DNA from 3 places in the Frankia alni ACN14a genome. Region 2 is predicted to be linked to each of the others. Evidence: predicted binding sites of a transcription regulator. Region 2 holds the regulator's gene; each other region holds the start of a gene.
What was found. The regulator LexA, encoded in region 2, represses DNA repair genes until DNA is damaged. The targets are predictions, from matches to a motif close to CGAACNNNNGTTCG.

Region 1: dnaB (replicative DNA helicase) is a predicted target of LexA. The motif match lies at 3,633-3,646, and genes of this name have one in related genera.
Region 3: pcrA (DNA helicase PcrA) is a predicted target of LexA. The motif match lies at 4,161-4,174, and genes of this name have one in related genera.

What each region holds. Positions count from the first base shown of each region.
Region 1 is NC_008278.1:7,450,979-7,457,311, reverse strand. Features, by position in the region: gene FRAAL_RS29940 (glycosyltransferase family protein) at 1-614, shown strand, start outside; gene FRAAL_RS29935 (hypothetical protein) at 866-1,144, shown strand; gene rpsF (30S ribosomal protein S6) at 1,388-1,714, shown strand; gene FRAAL_RS29925 (single-stranded DNA-binding protein) at 1,778-2,341, shown strand; gene rpsR (30S ribosomal protein S18) at 2,392-2,628, shown strand; gene rplI (50S ribosomal protein L9) at 2,640-3,086, shown strand; gene dnaB (replicative DNA helicase) at 3,682-6,270, shown strand.
Region 2 is NC_008278.1:6,170,968-6,177,300, reverse strand. Features, by position in the region: gene hflX (GTPase HflX) at 1-1,064, shown strand, start outside; gene lexA (transcriptional repressor LexA) at 1,288-2,049, opposite strand; gene FRAAL_RS24825 (LysM peptidoglycan-binding domain-containing protein) at 2,571-2,876, shown strand; gene nrdR (transcriptional regulator NrdR) at 3,262-4,056, shown strand; gene FRAAL_RS24815 (vitamin B12-dependent ribonucleotide reductase) at 4,492-6,333, shown strand, end outside.
Region 3 is NC_008278.1:1,219,854-1,226,186, reverse strand. Features, by position in the region: gene FRAAL_RS05030 (carboxyl transferase domain-containing protein) at 1-586, shown strand, start outside; partial or broken gene FRAAL_RS35735 (esterase/lipase family protein) at 920-1,249, shown strand; gene pcrA (DNA helicase PcrA) at 1,610-4,153, opposite strand; gene FRAAL_RS05015 (threonine ammonia-lyase) at 4,346-5,599, opposite strand; gene guaA (glutamine-hydrolyzing GMP synthase) at 5,839-6,333, opposite strand, start outside.

The DNA.
Region 1 (6,333 bases), 1.3 Mb from region 2:
TGGCCGGCCTGCTCGGCGCGGGGGCGGCGAGCACGCGGATCAGCGGCGTCGCCTTCGGCGTGGCGCTCGCCGTGCAGTACGTCGTCGGCCGCCGTGCCGCGGGACGGCCGGTGTTCGCCTGGCCGGCGCTCGCGCTGGCCCTTCCGCCGATCCCCGTCCTCGCCTACCTGGGCTACCTGCGCGCGCGCACCGGCGGCTGGGGGGCCTACACCGACGCCATGCGCGACGGCTGGCATCGCGGCACCGACTGGCCCTGGTCCGGGTGGGCGACCACCTGGTCGTCGGCGACCGACGGCAACGGGGCGTCGACCTTCGTGTGGTTCTGGCGGGGGGAGCTGCTCGCGGTGGTCGTCGGCGTGCTGCTGACGGTCGTCCTGCTGATCGGCCGGAGGTGGGGGGAGGCGACCTTCGTCGGCGTGATGACCACGATCATGGCCTGCACGAACTACTACGCCTCGGGGATTCGCGGAATCCTGGTCGCCTTTCCGCTCTACCTGCTGCTCGCGCGGGCTGCCGCGCGCAGTCCCCGGGTCGCGCCGGTGTACCTGCTTCTGTGCACCCCCGTGATGGCGACGCTGGTCATCGCCTTCACCCAGGGCCAGTGGGTCGACTGACCCGGCGACGTGCCGCATGTCGGCGCGGTGGTACGACCCTGCGGGCGGGGGATGCGCGACGATGTCGCTGACGCGCGTGTCGCCGCGTCGGGGCCACGTGACGAAAGGGCGATGCGGTGGATACCGGGGATCCCCGGCCGGGTCGACCCGACGCCGGATCCGGGGCCGGCGCGGACGCCTCTGCGGACCGCGCAGACGGTGTGCGCTCGAACGGCGTTCGCGCAGACGGCGGTCGCTCGGACGGTCTGGGCTTGGGCGGTGGTCGCTTGGGCGGTGGTCGGTCGGACGGCGGCCGGTCGGACGGCGGCGCGGGCCTGGGTCCGCGCTCCCTCGCCCACCTGGCGGCCGGGATCGCGGGCCTGGCCGCGCTCGCCGTGCTCGGGCTGGCGATCGCGGATCCCACCCCGTCACGGCACCTGCGTGGGTTGCTCGTCTCGGTTGATCTCGTCTGCCTGGCCGGGGTGGCGACCGCCTGGCTGCGTGTGGTCCTGGTCGTCGGGGCGCCCGGGGTGCCGAAAAGGATCGAGTAAGCTCGTCGAGACACGCCGTGCGTCGGGGCACGCGTTTGTTCGCTGGTCAGCCGGCGATCTCCTCGGGATCGTCAGCCTGCCGCGAGCGGCCGCAGTGCACTGCTGACCGTCCGGATGTGCCGGTGCGCGGTCCCTCCTGGATCAGCGCGGCCGCGCTCGTCCGCGTCGGCGCAGACCCGATCCACGGCTCCTCCTGCCACGGAGAATCCGTGGCCGCTGAGTCCACAGGAGGTGGGTTCACCCTTGGCACGTCATTACGAACTCATGGTGATCCTCGACGCGGATCTCGAGGAACGCACCGTTGCGCCGTCTCTCGACCAGTACCTCGGCGTCGTCCGGCAGGGCGGCGGCGTGGTCGAGAAGGTCGACATCTGGGGCCGGCGCCGGCTCGCCTACGAGATCGCCAAGAGCAACGAGGGCATCTACGCGGTGATCGACCTGCACGCGGAGCCGGACGTGGTCGCCGAGCTCGACCGTCAGCTCGTTCTGAACGAGTCGGTCATCCGCACGAAGGTCATCCGGCTTCCCGAGCCGAAGAAGCCTCGCCAGAGCCGCCGGGTGGCGGCATGACCTGGTCCGCGGTGACGGCGATCTGCGCGCCGTCGTGGACCGCCGACATCCGGGAGGGCGCCCGTGGCCGGTGAGACGGTCATCACCGTCGTTGGCAACCTGACCAGCGACCCCGAGCTGCGGTTCACGTCGAACGGCGCCGCGGTGGCGAGCTTCACCATCGCCTCCACGCCGCGCACGCTGGACCGCCAGACCAACGAGTGGAAAGACGGCGAGGCGCTGTTCCTGCGCTGTTCCATCTGGCGTCAGGCCGCCGAGCACGTCGCCGAGTCGCTGCAGAAGGGCGCCCGGGTCATCGTCACGGGCCGGCTCAAGCAGCGCTCGTTCGAGACTCGCGAGGGTGAGAAGCGCACTGTGATTGAACTCGAGGTCGACGAGGTCGGCCCCAGCCTGCGTTACGCGACCGCCAAGGTCGTCCGCGCCGCCCGCGGTGGCGGCAGTGGTGGTGGCGGCGGTGGTGGCGGTTACGGCGGTGGTGGCGGTGGCTACAGCGGCGGTGGCGGCACTGGCGGCGGCTTCGGTGCGCCCGCCGGCGTCCCCTCCGGTGCGCCGGCCGGCGGAGTCCCGAATGATGACCCCTGGTCGCAGCAGCCGGCCGGTGGCTACTCAGACGAGCCTCCGTTTTGAGCGGGCGCTCGTCGTCCTCGCGGTCGACACAACGAGGTAGGAGCACATCCGTGGCCAAGGCGGCCGTGCGCAAGCCCAAGAAGAAGGTTTGCGTCTTCTGTAAGGACAAGGTCGAGTACATCGACTTCAAGGACACCTCGCTGCTGCGCAAGTACATCTCGGACCGGGGCAAGATCCGTGCCCGGCGGGTGAGCGGCAACTGCAGCCAGCACCAGCGCGACGTGGCGACGGCGGTGAAGAACAGCCGCGAGATGGCGCTGCTGCCCTACACCGCCTCGGCCCGCTAGGGGGTGGCGGGATGAAGCTCATCCTGACCCAGGAGGTCCCCGGCCTCGGCAGCCCGGGTGACATCGTCGAGGTCGCCAACGGCTACGGGCGCAACTACCTGGTGCCGCGCAAGTACGCGATCCTCGCGACGAAGGGCGCGGAGCGCCAGGTCGAGCAGATCAAGCGGGCCCGCTCGGCTCGGGCGGTCCGCGACCTCGGCCACGCCCAGGAGATCGCCGGCCAGCTCGGCGGCCTCAAGGTCGAGCTGATCAGCCGGGCCGGCAAGGAAGGCCGGCTGTTCGGCTCGGTGACGGCGGCCGACGTGGTCGAGGCCGTCACCGCGGCGGGCGGTCCCGAGCTGGACCGTCGGCGGGTCGAACTGACCACGCCGATCAAGTCGCTCGGGGCGTACACCGTTGCCGTCCACCTTCACCCCGAGGTGACGGCGTCGGTGAAGCTCCAGGTCAAGAAGGCCTAGGACCGGCGGCACCGCCCTCGGGTGAGGCGGCATTGCCCTCGCGAGGCGGCACTGCCGCCTCGCCGCCGAGGCGCGGATGCCCCGGACTGACGAACTCCCCCGGCCGACCCACCCCAGTGGTGGTCCTCGGTCCGGGGGAGTTCGTCGTTGCGGGACCGGTCCGCAGCGAACTTTCTTCCGCCTTGTTTTATCCACAGGAGGCGGGTCGGCTGTGCTTGCGGTGCCTGCGGACCCTCGGCCTTGTGATCCTTGTTTTCCACAGGGTGTGAGCCGCTGTCCCGAGCTCCTCCCCAGGTTCCGGCAGGTTACCCACAGCTTTTCCACATGGGCCTGTGGATAACTTTTTGGTGGGGGTGCTCGTCGATCCGTATGGTCGGACCCTCCACACTGGGTCAGCCGGACTCGCCCGGCCAGCTCAACGGCCGCTCGCCGGTACCCGGGTCGCGTGGCGGTCGCCGTGTCGGACGCGGCGTGACGGGGGTCGACGAGTGGCCGAGATCTGCTGGGCGCGGTGGCGTGGCCCGTTGACCGCAGCCCCGATGTGTACGAACATGTGTTCGAATCTGGATCTGCGGGAGAGCGGGGAGGGTGCGTCGTGAGCGTCACGGAGATCTCGCGCGGCGGCGCAGGCGGCGGCGCGGAGTTCGAGCGGACCCCGCCCCACGACCTCCCGGCCGAGCAGAGCGTGCTCGGCGGCATGCTGCTGTCGAAGGACGCCATCGCCGACGTCGTCGAGGTCCTGCGGATGGCGGACTTCTACCGCCCGGCCCACGGACTCGTCTACGAGGTCATCGGCGACCTGTACGGCCGGGGCGAGCCCGCCGACGTCATCAGTGTCGCGGCCGAGCTCAGCCGCCGCGACCTGCTGGAACGGGTCGGCGGGCCGGGGTACATGCACACCCTGATCTCGAGCGTGCCCACCGCGGCGAACGCCGGTTACTACGCGCGCATCGTCGCCGAGAAGGCGGTCCTGCGCCGCCTCGCCGAGGCCGGCACCCGCATCGTCCAGCTCGCCTTCGGCGCCGCCCCCGACGTCAGCGACGTCGTGGATCGCGCTCAGGCCGCCGTGTACGAGGTCACCGAGCGGCGGGCGAACGACGACTACCTGCCGCTGGGAGAGCTGCTCAACCCGGCCCTGGAGGAGATCGAGTCGATCCAGGGCCGCGGCGAGGGCGCGCTGACCGGCGTGCCGACCGGCTTCGTGGACCTCGACGAGCTGACCAACGGCCTGCACGGCGGCCAGCTCTGGATCGTCGCGGCCCGCCCGGCCGTCGGTAAGGCGCTGGCCCTCGGGACTGCGCTCCCCACCCCGACCGGCTGGACGACGATGGGCCGCGTCGCCGTCGGCGACATGCTCATCGGTGCCGACGGGCGGCCGACGCGCGTGGTCGCCGCCACCGACGTGATGCACGGCCGGCCGTGCTACGAGGTCGAGTTCTCCGACGGGTCCGTGATCGTGGCGGACGGACAGCATCAGTGGATCACGCAGACCCGGGCGGAGCCTCGCCGTGACGGTCCGGTTCGTTCGGGCTCCCGCACCGCGACGCTCACCAGACCGGTCACCACGGAGGAGATCGCTCGCACTCTGCGTTGTCGGACTGCCGATCGCCGGTGCACCCATGCGGTGCGTGTCGCCGGCCCGTTCCAGCTGCCGGCGGTCGACCTGCCGGTCGATCCGTATGTGCTGGGATCCTGGCTCGGCGACGAAACGGCGGCCTGTGCGAGCCTGACCTCGGCTGATCCGGAGATTTCCGAGGAGATCCGGCGCCGGGGACACGAGGTCGTGGGCAGCACCAGTGCGAGACATCGACCGGGGCTGCGGCGGTCCGCGGCGACCGAGAGGGCCTGCACGGTGTGCGGGCGGCCGTTCACCGCCGCGATGCCCGGCGTCCGCACCTGTGGCCAGTCCTGCGGGGGCAAGCTGCGTTTCCTCGCGGAGCCGCTCTCGGTGCGAAGCTGCGTGGACTGCGGGGGCCGGACCACCGGTTTCGGGCCGCGTTGCCGTTCCTGCCACGCCCGGGCCGGGACGTTGCAGGCCCGGCTGCGCACCCTCGGTGTGCTGGGCGACCGGCACATCCCGGCCGGCTATCTGCGGGCGAGCGAGCAGCAACGCCGTGACCTGCTGGCAGGTTTGCTGGACGCCGACGGCACCGTCGCGAGCAACGGGTCGACCGCCCAGTTCGCCACCACCAACCCGAGGCTGGCCCGAGAGGTCCGTGAGCTCGTTCTCTCGCTGGGCTGTCGGGCGACCGTCACGACGACGCGGACGCGGGGCCGGTCGGAGGAGACGTCCACCTGTTTCACGGTGAACTTCGCTCCCCAGGATCAGGTCTTCCGGCTTGCGCGCAAGGCCGCCCGACTGCGGCCGACCGGACACCCGGCGGCCGCGGTGCGGTACATCACGGACGTCCGACCGATCGCGTCTGTGCCGGTCCGGTGCGTCGAGGTCGACAGTCCCGATCACCTCTACCTCGCGGGCGAGACCTGTATCCCGACCCACAACTCGACGCTCGGCTTGGACTTCGCCCGGGCAGCGTCGATCAAGAACGGGCTGACCTCGGTCATCTTCTCGTTGGAGATGAGCCGCATGGAGATCACCATGCGGCTGCTGTCGGCCGAGGCGCGGGTGTCGCTGCAGAACATCCGCACCGGTCGGCTCACCGACGACGACTGGGCCAGGTTGGCCCGGCGGATGGGCGAGGTGGCCGAGGCACCGCTGTTCATCGACGACAGCCCGCACCTGACGATGATGGAGATCCGGGCCAAGGCCCGTCGGCTCAAGCAGCGCAACGAGCTGCGTCTGGTCATCCTCGACTACCTGCAGCTGATGTCGTCGCCGAAGAAGGTCGAGAGTCGCCAGCAGGAGGTCAGCGAGATCTCGCGGTCGCTGAAGCTGCTGGCCAAGGAGCTCGACGTGCCGGTGGTCGCGATCTCGCAGCTCAACCGCGCCTCCGAGCAACGCGCCGACAAGCGCCCCCAGGTCTCCGACCTGCGCGAGTCCGGCAGCCTCGAGCAGGACGCCGACGCGGTCATCCTGCTCTACCGGGAGGACACGGTCGAGAAGGAGTCGGCGCGCGCCGGCGAGGCGGACCTCATCATCGCCAAGCATCGCAACGGGCCGACCGGCACCGTCACCGTCGCCTTCCAGGGGCACTACTCGAGATTCGTCGACATGGCCAACTGACCCCTGCCGGCCGGTGCCCACCTGCCCCGGTCGGCGGACCACGATCCCCGGACGGTGACACAC
Region 2 (6,333 bases):
TCGTCGCCGCGACCGGCGCGGACACGGTGATCTGCGACGGCGAGCTCACCCCGGGCCAGCTGCGCCAGCTCGAGGAGGTCGTCAAGGTCAAGGTCATCGACCGGACGGCGCTCATCCTCGACATCTTCGCCCAGCACGCGACGTCCCGGGAGGGCAAGGCTCAGGTCGAGCTCGCCCAGCTCCAGTACATGCTGCCCCGCCTGCGTGGCTGGGGTGAGTCGATGTCCCGCGCTGCGGCCAGCGGCGGCGGACGTGCCCCCATCGGGACCCGTGGACCCGGCGAGACGAAGATCGAGACGGACCGCCGGCGACTGCGCGCCCGGATGGCACGCCTGCGCCGGGAGCTCGCCGGGATGGCGACCGTGCGGGAGACGAAGCGGTCGGCTCGCCGGCGCGGCGAGGTGCCCGCGGTGGCGATCGCCGGCTACACCAACGCCGGCAAGTCATCGCTGCTCAACCGTCTCACCGGCGCCGGCGTCCTCGTCGAGGACGCGCTGTTCGCCACGCTGGACCCGACCGTGCGGCGCGCGACCCTGCCGGACGGCCGGGCGTTCACCCTCACCGACACGGTCGGCTTCGTCCGGCACCTGCCGCACCAGATCGTCGAGGCGTTCCGCTCGACCCTGGAGGAGGTCGCCGACGCGGACCTCATCCTGCACGTCGTCGACGGCTCCGCTCCCGACCCGGCCGCCCAGATCTCCGCGGTGCGCGAGGTGCTCAACGACATCGACGCGGGCAACGTTGCCGAGTTGATTGTCGTGAACAAGGTTGACGCCACCGAGCCGACCGTCCTCGCCGGCCTGCGCCAGCTCGCGCCCGACGCTGTCTTCGTCTCGGCGCGCACGGGGGAGGGGTTGACCGCGCTCGTCGACGCCCTGTGCGCCCGGGTTCCCCACCCCGACGTGGAGATGAAGGTCCTCGTCCCCTACACGCGGGGCGATCTCGTCTCACGGGTGCACGCCCACGGCGAGGTGCTCGAGTTGGAGCACACCGCGGACGGCACCCGCCTGCTCGCGAGGGTGTCCCCGTCGCTCGCCGCGGAACTGCACGCCTTCCAGCCCTGATCCCAGCCCTGACCTGCCCTCAGCCCTGACCCATTCCCCCAGCCCTGGCCCGTCAGCCCTGTTCCCTCGGGACCGAGGCTGTCGGGACCGGGGCTGTCGGGACCGGGGCTGTCGGGACCGGCATTGACCCGCCGCCGACGGGCACGGCACGGCCGGTGGCACCTGTCCCGCGGTTCGTGGCAGCCGAACCGGCCGGCCGCCTCGCGCGGCCGGCCGTCCACGGTCAGATCCGGCGCAGCACGGCGACGATCCGCCCGAGGATCGTCGCCTCCTCGCCGGGGATGTCGCTGAACGTCGGATTCTCCGGGTGCAGCCAGATCTTCCCGTCGCGGACCCGTAGGCGCTTGACCGTCGCCTCGCCGTCGATCATCGCGGCGACGATCTCACCGTTGTCCGCGACCGGCTGCTGGCGCACCACCACCCAGTCGCCGTCACAGATCGCTGCATTGATCATCGACTCGCCGACGACCCGGAGCAGGAACAGAGTGCCCTCGCCGACGATCTCCTTCGGCAGGGGAAAGACGTCCTCGATCGCCTGCTCGGCCAGGATCGGCCCGCCGGCGGCGATCCGCCCGAGGACCGGCACGTAGGCCGCGGACCCCTCGCCGCCCACCCCGGCCGGCGCCGCCGCGGCGCCCGGGAACGTCGACACGACAGCCGCCGCGCCGGAATCGGCCTTGCGCCGTGGCCGGTCGGGGCTGAGCACCTCCATGGCCCGCGGACGGTTCGGGTCCCGGCGCAGGTAGCCCTTCTCCTCCAGCACCTTGAGCTGATGCGCCACGCTGCTCGTGCTGGTCAGCCCCACCGCCTCCCCGATCTCCCGCACGCTGGGCGGGTACCCGCGCCGTTCCACCTCGGCCCGGATGACCTCGAGCACCTTGCGCTGCCGGGGGGTCAGGCCGGCTGCGTCCGCGGGGTTTTCGGGAAAGGCCCGCACGTTGCCGCGGGCCCCGCCCCGGCGTGTACCCCTGCCTTGGCTGGTCATCGCCTACCGCTCTCCTCGTCGCCTACTCCGTCGCCGGTTGGTCGCCGCGCGGCCGCGCGCCGGACGTGCGCGCGGCTGACGGCCTCGCCCGGCGAGACCGGCACCCCCCACGGCACCCGGCTGTCCGCGACCGGGGGAAACCGCCCGGTGCAAACCTGATCGTCTCGACGGTAACCGCCCGGTCGCGGAATCTCAAACGTCTGTTCGAGCGTGTCCCTTTTCCTGGCGGGTCTCCGGTGCGACAATCGATCAGGAGTTCGATCGAACGGGAGTTCGTGGCGTCCGCGACCTGGTTCGGGGTGCCTGGGGAGGAAGCCGTGCACAGCGCGCACACCACGCAGGTGGTCGATCTGGCGGCTGCCCGGGAACGGGCGGCGCGCCGGGCCGGGAGATGGCCGGCGGGCGGTCCGGCGCGGGTGCGAGTGGCCCGGCCGGCCGCCGGGGTCGGTGCCGGGAGGCCGGTTCCGGGGGCGTGCCTGTCTCGTTCACCGGTTTCTCGCTCGCCGGTCTCTCGGTCGGCGGTGCGCCGTGGCGCCGGCGAGCCGCTGCCGCCGCTGCGGCTGACCCGCCGCGGCCGGGTTGTCGTGGTCGCCGTCGTCGCGCTGGCCCTCGCCGCGGTGCTGGTGGGCGTCCTGCCGCGCGCCTCGATCGCGTGGTCCGGCGAGCCGCCGCGGGGTCACCTGGTGCTCGCCGGAGAGACGCTGTGGGAGATCGCCGTTGCGCTCGACCCCGACGCCGACACCCGTGTCGTCGTGGATCGGCTGATGCGGATCAACCATCTCCCCTCGGTCGAGCTCACCCCCGGCCAGTTCCTGGTGCTGGGCTGACCCGCCGGTCGGGCGGTCCACTCCGCCACCGTCTGATCCCGGCCGGCGCTCGGCGGCTCGTCGCCGTGACGGGCCGGTCTCCGGCGGCAGCGGGCGGGTGAGGCGCCCTCGCGCAGGGTTGTCGCGCCCCCGCGGGCTGATGTCCCGGTGTGACACGCGGGGGGGCCGGTGTCCCCATCACTGGGGTTGTGCGCTAGGTTGGACACAACATCTGGTGCTTACGAGGGCGTAAGTCATCCACAGGTTGATGCACAGGCTTTCCACAGAGGTGCGGGCGGCCGTCCACAGGACGGCTTGGCCGGTGCTCGGGCGTGGGCCGGCTCCCGGCTCGTCGTCCCGCCGCGCCGGGTGGTCCGCGCCGGACCGGACGAAGGAGGCGTATCGCGTGCGATGCCCGTTCTGCCGGCATCCGGACAGCCGTGTCGTCGACAGCCGGGAGGCCGAAGAGGGCTCGGCGATTCGGCGGCGGCGATCCTGCCTGTCGTGTGGTCGCCGGTTCACCACCATGGAGGAGGCGTCGCTGCGGGTGCTCAAGCGCAGCGGCGTGGCGGAGCCCTTCAGCCGCGCCAAGGTGATCACCGGCGTGCGCAAGGCGTGCCAGGGCCGGCCGGTGCGCGACGATGATCTTGCTCTGCTGGCCCAGCGCGTGGAGGATGCCGTGCGCTCCTCGGGCTCGGCGGAGGTCCCCGCGGAGGCGATCGGCCGGGCGATCCTCGGCCCGCTCCGCGAGCTCGACGAGGTGGCCTACCTCCGTTTCGCCTCGGTGTACCTGGCCTTCGAGTCGCTCGGCGACTTCGAGAACGCGATCGCGGCGCTGCGGGCCGAGACGTCCGGTACCCGCCGCGGCGCCGAGCCGGACGACCTCGACGATCTCGACGAGCTGGGGGGCCCGGCCGGCCGCCACACCGGTGGGGCGTTCACCGACCCGGCGGACCCGATGCAGCGGGCCGGCCCCGACAGCCCCCCGTCCGGTGGCCGGCGGGTCGACTCGGACACCTCACGCCCCGGCCGCCCAGGCCGGGACATGCTCGCCGCCGTTCGCGAGCACCCGGAGACCCCGGGCCGCCGCAGCGGCGGGAACCCGTTGAACATCGTCGAGGGCGGCCTCGGCCGGGCCGAGCCGAGTACGGGGGAGTACGAGGTCGGCCGGGCGCGCGGCGCCTCGGCCACCCGCACCTGACGGGCCGCCGCCGGGCCGCGCAGGCCCCGCCCGCCCGTCCCACCAGCAGCATCGCCGCCCCGCCGGCCCGTTCCCGCGCGCACGGGACGACCTGACCCGGCCGGCGTGGGCGTCCGAACCCGTGTGACCCGATTCCGCGTTACTCGATGCCCGCGCGGCCCGGTCGCGGCGACCCGGTTTCGCGTGTCCCGGCCGTCCCCCACCTGGCCGTGTCCGTGGCCGGACGGGCGCCGGGATGGGAGTCGGGCCGCCGGGGTCGGTGTGTTCGCCATGCGTGCCGCTCCCGCCGGACCGGTTGACCCCGGGGTTCGGCTCGGCCGGCACGCCGATTCGCCCGCGGTCCGCCGTCCACGCATGCAGTGGACCGGGCCCGGGCGGGGATGCCACCACCAGTGCGCCAGCGCGCGCCGATGAGAAGACAGGACGAGGAGCGTCATGACCGAAAGTCGCGGCACGAAGGCGGGCAGGTCTGCGGCCAGGGCGAGCGGATTGAAGATCCGGCGCTCGCGCACCACCGCCGGCGTCCACCCGTACGACGAGGTCACCTGGGAGACCCGGGACGTCGTCATGACCAACTGGCGGGACGGCTCGGTCAACTTCGAACAGCGCGGGGTGGAGTTCCCCGAATCCTGGTCGGTCAACGCGTCGAACATCGTGACGAGCAAGTACTTCCGCGGGGCGCTGGGCACGCCGGGCCGGGAGTCCTCCCTGCGCCAGCTCATCGACCGGGTCGTGCGCGCCTACGGCACCGCCGGCCGCGAGCACGGCTACTTCGCCACCGACGCCGACGCCGAGATCTTCGAGCACGAGCTGACCTGGATGCTGCTTCACCAGGTGTTCAGCTTCAACTCCCCGGTCTGGTTCAACGTCGGAACCCCAGCCCCCCAGCAGGTCTCCGCGTGTTTCATCCTTTCAGTTGATGACACTATGGAGTCGATTCTCAACTGGTATCGCGAGGAAGGGCTGATCTTCAAGGGCGGCTCGGGGGCCGGGCTCAACCTGTCCCGCATCCGCTCCTCGAAGGAGCTGCTGTCCTCCGGCGGCACGGCCTCCGGCCCGGTGAGCTTCATGCGCGGCGCGGACGCGTCGGCGGGCACGATCAAGTCGGGTGGGGCGACCCGGCGGGCGGCGAAGATGGTCGTGCTCGACGTCGACCACCCGGACATCGTCGAGTTCGTCGAGACGAAGGCCCGGGAGGAGGACAAGATCCGGGCACTGCGGGACGCCGGGTTCGACATGGACCTCGGCGGGCGGGACATCGCCTCCGTGCAGTACCAGAACGCCAACAACTCGGTCCGGGTCACCGACGAGTTCATGCGCGCGGTCGTCGATGGGAGCAGCTTCGACCTGCGGGCCCGCCTCGACGGTCGGACCATCGAGACGATCGACGCCAAGGGGCTGTTCCGCACCATCGCCGAGGCGGCGTGGGCCTGCGCGGATCCCGGCATCCAGTACGACGGCACGATCAACGACTGGCACACCTGCCCCGAGAGCGGCCGGATCAGCGCCTCCAACCCCTGCAGCGAGTACGTGCACCTGGACAACTCGAGCTGCAACCTCGCGTCGCTGAACCTGCTGACGTTCCTGCGCCCGGACCGGACCTTCGACGCCGAGGGGTTCGTCGCCGCGGTCGAGCTGATCATCACTGCGATGGACATCTCGATCTGCTTCGCGGACTTCCCGACCCCGGAGATCACCGCAGTCACCCGCGCCTACCGCCAGCTCGGCATCGGGTACGCCAACCTCGGGGCGCTGCTCATGGCCAGCGCCCGCGCCTACGACTCCGACGGCGGCCGCGCGCTCGCCGCGTCGATCACCTCGCTGATGACCGCCACCGCCTACCGGCGCTCGGCGGAGCTCGCCGGCATCGTCGGCGCCTACGACGGCTTCGCCCGCAACGCCGACGCGCACCGCCGGGTGGTGCGCAAGCACTCCGCCGCGAACGACGCCGTACGGTCCGTGCACACCGAGGACACCCGGGTCCTCGCCGCGGCGTCCAAGGAGTGGGCCCGGGCGCAGACGCTGGGCGACAAGCACGGCTGGCGCAACGCCCAGGTGAGCCTGCTCGCCCCGACCGGCACGATCGGCCTGGCGATGGACTGCGACACCACCGGCATCGAACCGGACCTCGCCCTGGTGAAGATGAAGAAGCTGGTCGGCGGCGCCAGCATGCGGATCGTCAACCAGACGGTCCCGGCGGCGCTGCGCGCGCTCGGCTACCCGGAGGAGACCCTCGAGGCGATCGTCGAGTTCATCGCCGAGCACGGCCACGTCGTC
Region 3 (6,333 bases), 2.5 Mb from region 2:
GCACGGCGGTGGCGGGATGCGCGCGGTGGTCGTCGCGGTCGGGGCCCGACGCGGCAGCGCGCCGGGCCCGGCGGGGTACCGGCTGCTTGCCCGGGCCGCCCGGCTGGCCGGCAAGCTCGGGGTCGGGCTGGTCACGCTCGTCGACACACCGGGCGCGGCCGGCGGCGCGCACGCCGAGACCGCCGGGATCGCCGCGGCGATCGGGGATGCGATGGCGGCGGTCCTGGCCTGCCCCTCCCCGACCGTGTCGGTGGTGCTCGGCGAGGGCGGGTCGGGCGGCGCCCTCGCCGCAGCGGTCACCGATATGGTGATTATGACTCCGGAAAGTTACTTCACCGCGCTCTCCCCGGAGGGCGCCGCGACGACCCTGCGCATCCCGGTCGAGCAGGCGGCGGACCGGGCGGGGCTGCGTCCCACGGATCTGTACCGACTCGGTTTCGCCGACTGCCTGCTGCCCGCGACGACCGCGGACCAGGTGGCGCAGGCGGCCGCGGGGCTGCTCGCCGAGGTCTCCTGGCAGGACCCGGCGCAGCGGCGGGAACGCCGCCAGCAGCGCTGGTCGACAGAACTACGTGACAGTCTGTAATCTCTTTGCGTTTCTCGATCCGATCCCGACGAGGTCGGGCGAACACGCACGGGTCCACCCGGCAACAGCGTGACGCCTCGACGGCGCGACGAAGGAAGGTGATCGGCCATCGGCGAGCCGGTACCACCAGCACCCCGACAGGCACCGACCCGCCGCGCGCTCGTCGCGGGGCTGCGCGCCACCGGGGACAACGCCCGCGGACTCGCCGTCGAGACCGCCTGGGTCGCCGCCCACCTGGCCCTCTATCCGGCGAGCGCGCTGCGCCGCCAGCCGGAGCGGGACGACGAACCGTACTCTCTCGACGGTCTGCCGCCGCTGCAGCGCGGCCTGCTGGTGCGCGCGCCCGCCGCGGCCGGGACGCCGATCCTGCTGGTCCACGGGCTGGTCGACAACCGGTCGATCTTCACCCGCCTGCACCATCAGCTACGCCGCCGGGGCTTTCGCCGGGTGCGGGCGGTCGAGCTGCCTCTGTGGACCACCACCGTCGAGGACGGCGCCCGGGTGCTCGCCGCCGCGGTGACGGCCGCGGCGGGCGACGGCGGCCACGTGCATGTCGTCGCCCACTCCCTGGGCGGCCTCGTCGCCCGCTACCACGTCCAGCGGCTGGGCGGTGACCGGCAGGTCGACACTCTGATCACCCTCGCCACCCCGCACGGCGGCACCCGCCTGGCCGAGCTGGTACCCCGGGCGCTGCCGTATCCCCTGCTCGCCCAGTTACGGCCGGGCTCGCCGCTGCTGGTCGAGCTCGGCCGCCCGGCGCCGGGATGCCGGACGCGGTTCGTCGCGGTCGCCGCCGGGCGGGACACGGTGGTCCGCCCGGCCCAGGCCGCGATCGACCATCCGGACCTGGACGCGGTGAACGTCACCGTCCCCGGGCTCGGTCATCACTCGCTGGCGTTCAACGGGGCGGTGACGCGCCGGGTTGCGGGCTGGCTGGCAGGGACGACGGCGCCGGAGCAGTCAGAGCTGCTCGACCAGGGCTCGGAGCTTCCCGACCAGGGGTCCGAGCTGCGTGCGCGGGACTCAGAGCTTCTCGACCGGGGCGTAGCGCAGCAGCAGGCGCTTGGTCCCGGCGTCCGCACCGAAGTCGATCGTCGCCTCGGCCGAATCCCCCACCCCACCGGTGGCGACGACGACTCCGAGGCCGAAGCTGTCGTGGGTCACCCGGTCGCCCTGGCGCAGCTCCAGCACGGGCCGCGCCGAGGGACGGCCGCGGCCGGCGAACGGTGAGTTCGGCAGCGGCTTGCGGGCCGGCGCGCTCCCGCCGCCCGCCCGGCCGGCGCCCTGCCCCGCCGAGCCCGACCCGAACCCGCCCGACCCGAACCCGCCCGGCCCGGACCCTCCGGAGCCGCCCCAGGGGCGCGCAGCCGGCTCCGGCGCCGCCTCGACGAGACGACGCCAGTCGACCAGCGCGTCGGGCACCTCACCGAGGAACCTCGACGGCGGGTTGTACGCCGGCTGGCCCCAGGCACTGCGGACGACCGAGCGGGTCAGGTACAGCCGGGAGCGGGCCCGGGTGACTCCCACGTAGGCCAGGCGGCGCTCCTCTTCCAACTGGGTGGGGTCGCCCAGGGTCCGCAGATGCGGGAAGACGCCGTCCTCCAGGCCAGTGAGGAAGACGACGGGGAACTCCAGGCCCTTGGCGCTGTGCAGGGTCATGAGGGTGACGACGCCGTCGGAGCCGTCATCGGTGGGAACCTGGTCGGCGTCGGCGACCAGTGAGACCTGTTCGAGGAACTCGGCGAGAGTGCCCTGCGGGTTGCGCTCGGTGAACTCCTGGACGACGCCGACCAGCTCCTGCAGGTTCTCCACCCGGCCCTGGGCCTCGACCGTGTCCTCCGCAAGAAGCTCGGACAGGTAGCCGGTGCGTTCGAGGACAGCCTCGACGACGGCGACCGGTCCGTCCGCCTCGATCGCGCGCAGCTCGGCGAGCAACGCCGCGAACTCGCGCACCGCCTTCGCCGAGCGGGTGGCGATCCCCGGCACCTCGCCGACCCGCTCCAGCGCCGCGGCGAACCCGATCCGCTCGACTTCGGCGAAGCCGGCGAGCGCCGCCTCGGCCCGGTCCCCGATGCCGCGCCGCGGCACGTTGAGGATGCGGCGCAGGTTCACCGTGTCGTTCGGGTTGGCCAGCACCCGCAGGTAGGCGAGCAGATCGCGGATCTCGCGGCGCTCGTAGAAGCGCACCCCGCCGACGACCCGGTAGGGCAGCCCGACCCGGACGAAGATCTCCTCGAAGACGCGGCTCTGCGCGTTGGTCCGGTAGAACACCGCGACGTCCGCGGGCCGGGCCAGCCCCGCGTCGGTGAGCCGGTCGACCTCCTCGGCGACGAAGGCGGCCTCGTCGTGCTCGTTGTCCGCGACGAATCCGACGATCTTCTCCCCGTCGCCCGCGTCGGACCACAGCCGCTTCGCCTTGCGCTGGTTGTTGCGCGCGATCACCGCGTTCGCGGCGGACAGGATGGTCTGGGTGGAACGGTAGTTCTGCTCCAGCAGGATCACCGCGGCGTCGGGGAAGTCCTCCTCGAACTCCACGATGTTGCGGATGTTCGCCCCGCGGAAGGCGTAGATCGACTGGTCGGCGTCACCGACGACGCAGAGCTCGGCGGGCGGCACGGCGCCCGACGCCCACGTGACGGTCGACACCGCCGCGTCCGCCGCCGCCCCCGGCCCTGGCACGTCGGCGTCGGCGTCGGCGTGCGCGGGCTGGCCGACGAGTTCCCGCACGAGGACGTACTGGGCGTGGTTGGTGTCCTGGTACTCGTCCACCAGCACGTGCCGGAACCTGCGCCGGTAGTGCTCGGCGACGTCGGGGAACGCCTGGAGCAGGTTGACCGTCATCATGATCAGGTCGTCGAAGTCGAGCGCGTTGGCCTGGGCCAGCCGCTGCTGGTAGGCGGCGTACACCTCGGCGAGGGTGCGCTCCTGGTGACTGCTCGCCCGGTCCCGGGCGGCCTCCCAGTCGATCAGCTCGTTCTTCAGGTTGCTGATCTGCGCGGCCAGCCCGCGCGCCGGGTGCCGCTTCGGGTCGAGGTCGAGATCCCGGGTGACCAGCGTGATCAGCCGCTGCGCGTCCGCGGCGTCGTAGATGGAGAAGGAGGACCCGTAGCCGAGCCGCTTCGCCTCCGACCGCAGGATGCGCACGCAGGCCGAGTGGAACGTGCTGACCCACATCGCCCGCGCCCGCGGGCCCACCAGCGCGCCGACCCGCTCCCGCATCTCGGCTGCGGCCTTGTTCGTGAACGTGATCGCCAGAATCTCCCCGGGCCGCACGCCCCGGGCCGCCAGCAGGTAGGCGATGCGATGGGCCAGCACCCGGGTCTTGCCCGAGCCCGCGCCCGCCACGACCAGCAGCGGCGCGCCGATGTGCACCACGGCGGCACGCTGCTGCGGATTGAGCCCGTCGAGCAGGCCCTCGGCATCGAGCCTGGGTGCCCCGCCGCCTGCGTCGCCGCCCGCGGACGGGGCGAGCACCGCCGGGCCGAACAGGTCGTAGGGCACGCCACCGCCGACGCCCGCGGCCGACTCGCCGAAGGCACGGGGGGACTCACCGAACAGAGTGCTCATCAGACCTCGATCGTACGTTCGACGCCGGACTGGTCGGAGCCGGGCTCGCCGGGGAGGCGCCGCCTCCCGGCCGGACCGGCGGCGGCCTGCCGCGGAGCGGCCCGCCGTGAAGCGCCACGCGCCCGCGACGTCGCCGACCCACGTGTCGCCACCTTATGGTCACCTCGGCCGCCCACCGCCCGGCGGGCCGCCTCAGGCCGTGGTCCGCAGTTCGCCGACGTCGTCGGTCGCGACCGCCGCGAGCGACTTGACCCGGCTGGCCACCCCGGGATCGATGTTGCCCCCCGACAGGATCGCCACCGTCGGCCCCTGCACGAGGCGGCCGTGGCGCAGCAGCGCGGCGACCGGCGCGGCTCCGGCCGGCTCCACCGCGAGACCGGCGCGGCGCAGCAGCACCATCGCCTCCCAGAAGGCGGCCTCGTCCACGGTCACCACCTCGTCGACCAGCCTGGTGGCCAGCGCGAAGGTCAGCGCACCCGGTTCGCTCACCGCCATGCCGTCGGCGATCGTGCGGGGCCGCGCCGCCGGTCGGGGCAGCACCGGCCGCCCGGACAGCCGGCTGCCCGGGATGGTGGGAACGCCCCGGCCGCGCGCCGCGGCGCCCGGCAGATCGGCACCCACCACCGCGGTGAGCCGCCGACCGGCTCGCAGCGAGGCGGCGAAGGCGGGGGCCAGCACCGACTGCACCCCGATCACGCGCACGCCGGGCCGGCGCGCTCGCAGCGCCGCGGCGACCCCGCTGACGAGCCCGCCGCCGCCCACACCGACCAGGACGGTCCCCAGGTCCGGCACCTGGTCGAGCAGCTCGAGACCGATCGTGCCCTGCCCGGCCACCACGGCCAAATCGTCGAAGGGATGCACGAGCAGGCGCCCGCCGCGGGCGGCGAAGTCGGCGGCCGCGGCGAGGGCGGCCTCCACCCCTCCGGGCACCTCCTCGACCCGCGCGCCCCACCGGCGGGTCCGGGCGACCTTGACGGGGTTCGCCCCCGCCGGTACGAAGATCGTCGCCGGGACGCCGAAGGTGGCCGCCGCGAACGCCACCCCCTGGGCGTGGTTCCCGGCGCTGGCCGCGACGACTCCCCGGGCTCGCGCCGCCGGGTCCGCGGTCGCCACCCGGTGGTAGGCGCCACGCAGCTTGAACGAGCCGGTGTGCTGCTCGTGCTCGCACTTGAACCACACGGGTGTGCCGAGCGCGGCCGACAGGCCGGGATCAGGCACGACCCGAGTCCGCCGCGCCACGCCGTCGAGCACCCCGGCCGCCGCCTCGATGGCTTCGACACGCAGATCCGCGTCGACACGCTGATCCGCTTCGGCACACAGGTCCGCCTCGACGCCCGGGTCGGCCTCGACGCCCGGGTCGGCCTCGACATCCGGGTCGGCCTCGCCGGGCCCAGGGTCCCCGCTCCCGGGCGTCGGTTGGTCGTCGTCTGCGGCTGGTGCGGTCATGATGCCTCTCCCGGCGGCTGTGCGGCCACCTCGCCGTGACCGCGGCAACAAAAAAGCCCCCCGCCGAGAGGGCGGAAGGGCTGGCGCGCGGACCCGGAGCTCGGGTGCGCGCCTAAGTAATGGCCATCTCGTGCACGGTCACAGGTTCAGCGTGCTCCGGACTTGCCCGGACGTCAAACCGGCAGGCGCCCGGCGGCGGTCAGGACCGCCGGGCGCCTGCCGCCGACGGGCGTTCGGGCCTACTCCCACTCGATGGTGCCCGGGGGCTTCGAGGTGATGTCGTAGACGACCCGGTTGACCTGTCCCACCTCGTTGACGATCCGGTTGGAGATCCGTTCGAGCAGCCCGTAGGGCAGCCGCGCCCAGTCGGCGGTCATCGCGTCCTCGCTGGTGACCGCGCGCAGCACCACCGGGTGCCCGTACGTGCGCTCGTCGCCCTGCACGCCGACCGACCGCACGTCCGCGAGCAGCACCGCGAAGACCTGCCAGATCTCCCGGTCCAGGCCGGCCCGGCGGATCTCGTCGCGGACCACCTCGTCGGCCGCCCGGACCACGTCGAGCCGCTCGGGGGTGACCTCACCGATGATGCGGACGGCGAGTCCAGGGCCGGGGAACGGCTGGCGCCAGACGATCTCCTCGGGCAGGCCGAGCTCCTCACCGAGGCGGCGCACCTCGTCCTTGAACAGGGTGCGCAACGGCTCGACCAGGCCGAACCGCAGGTCCTCCGGCAGGCC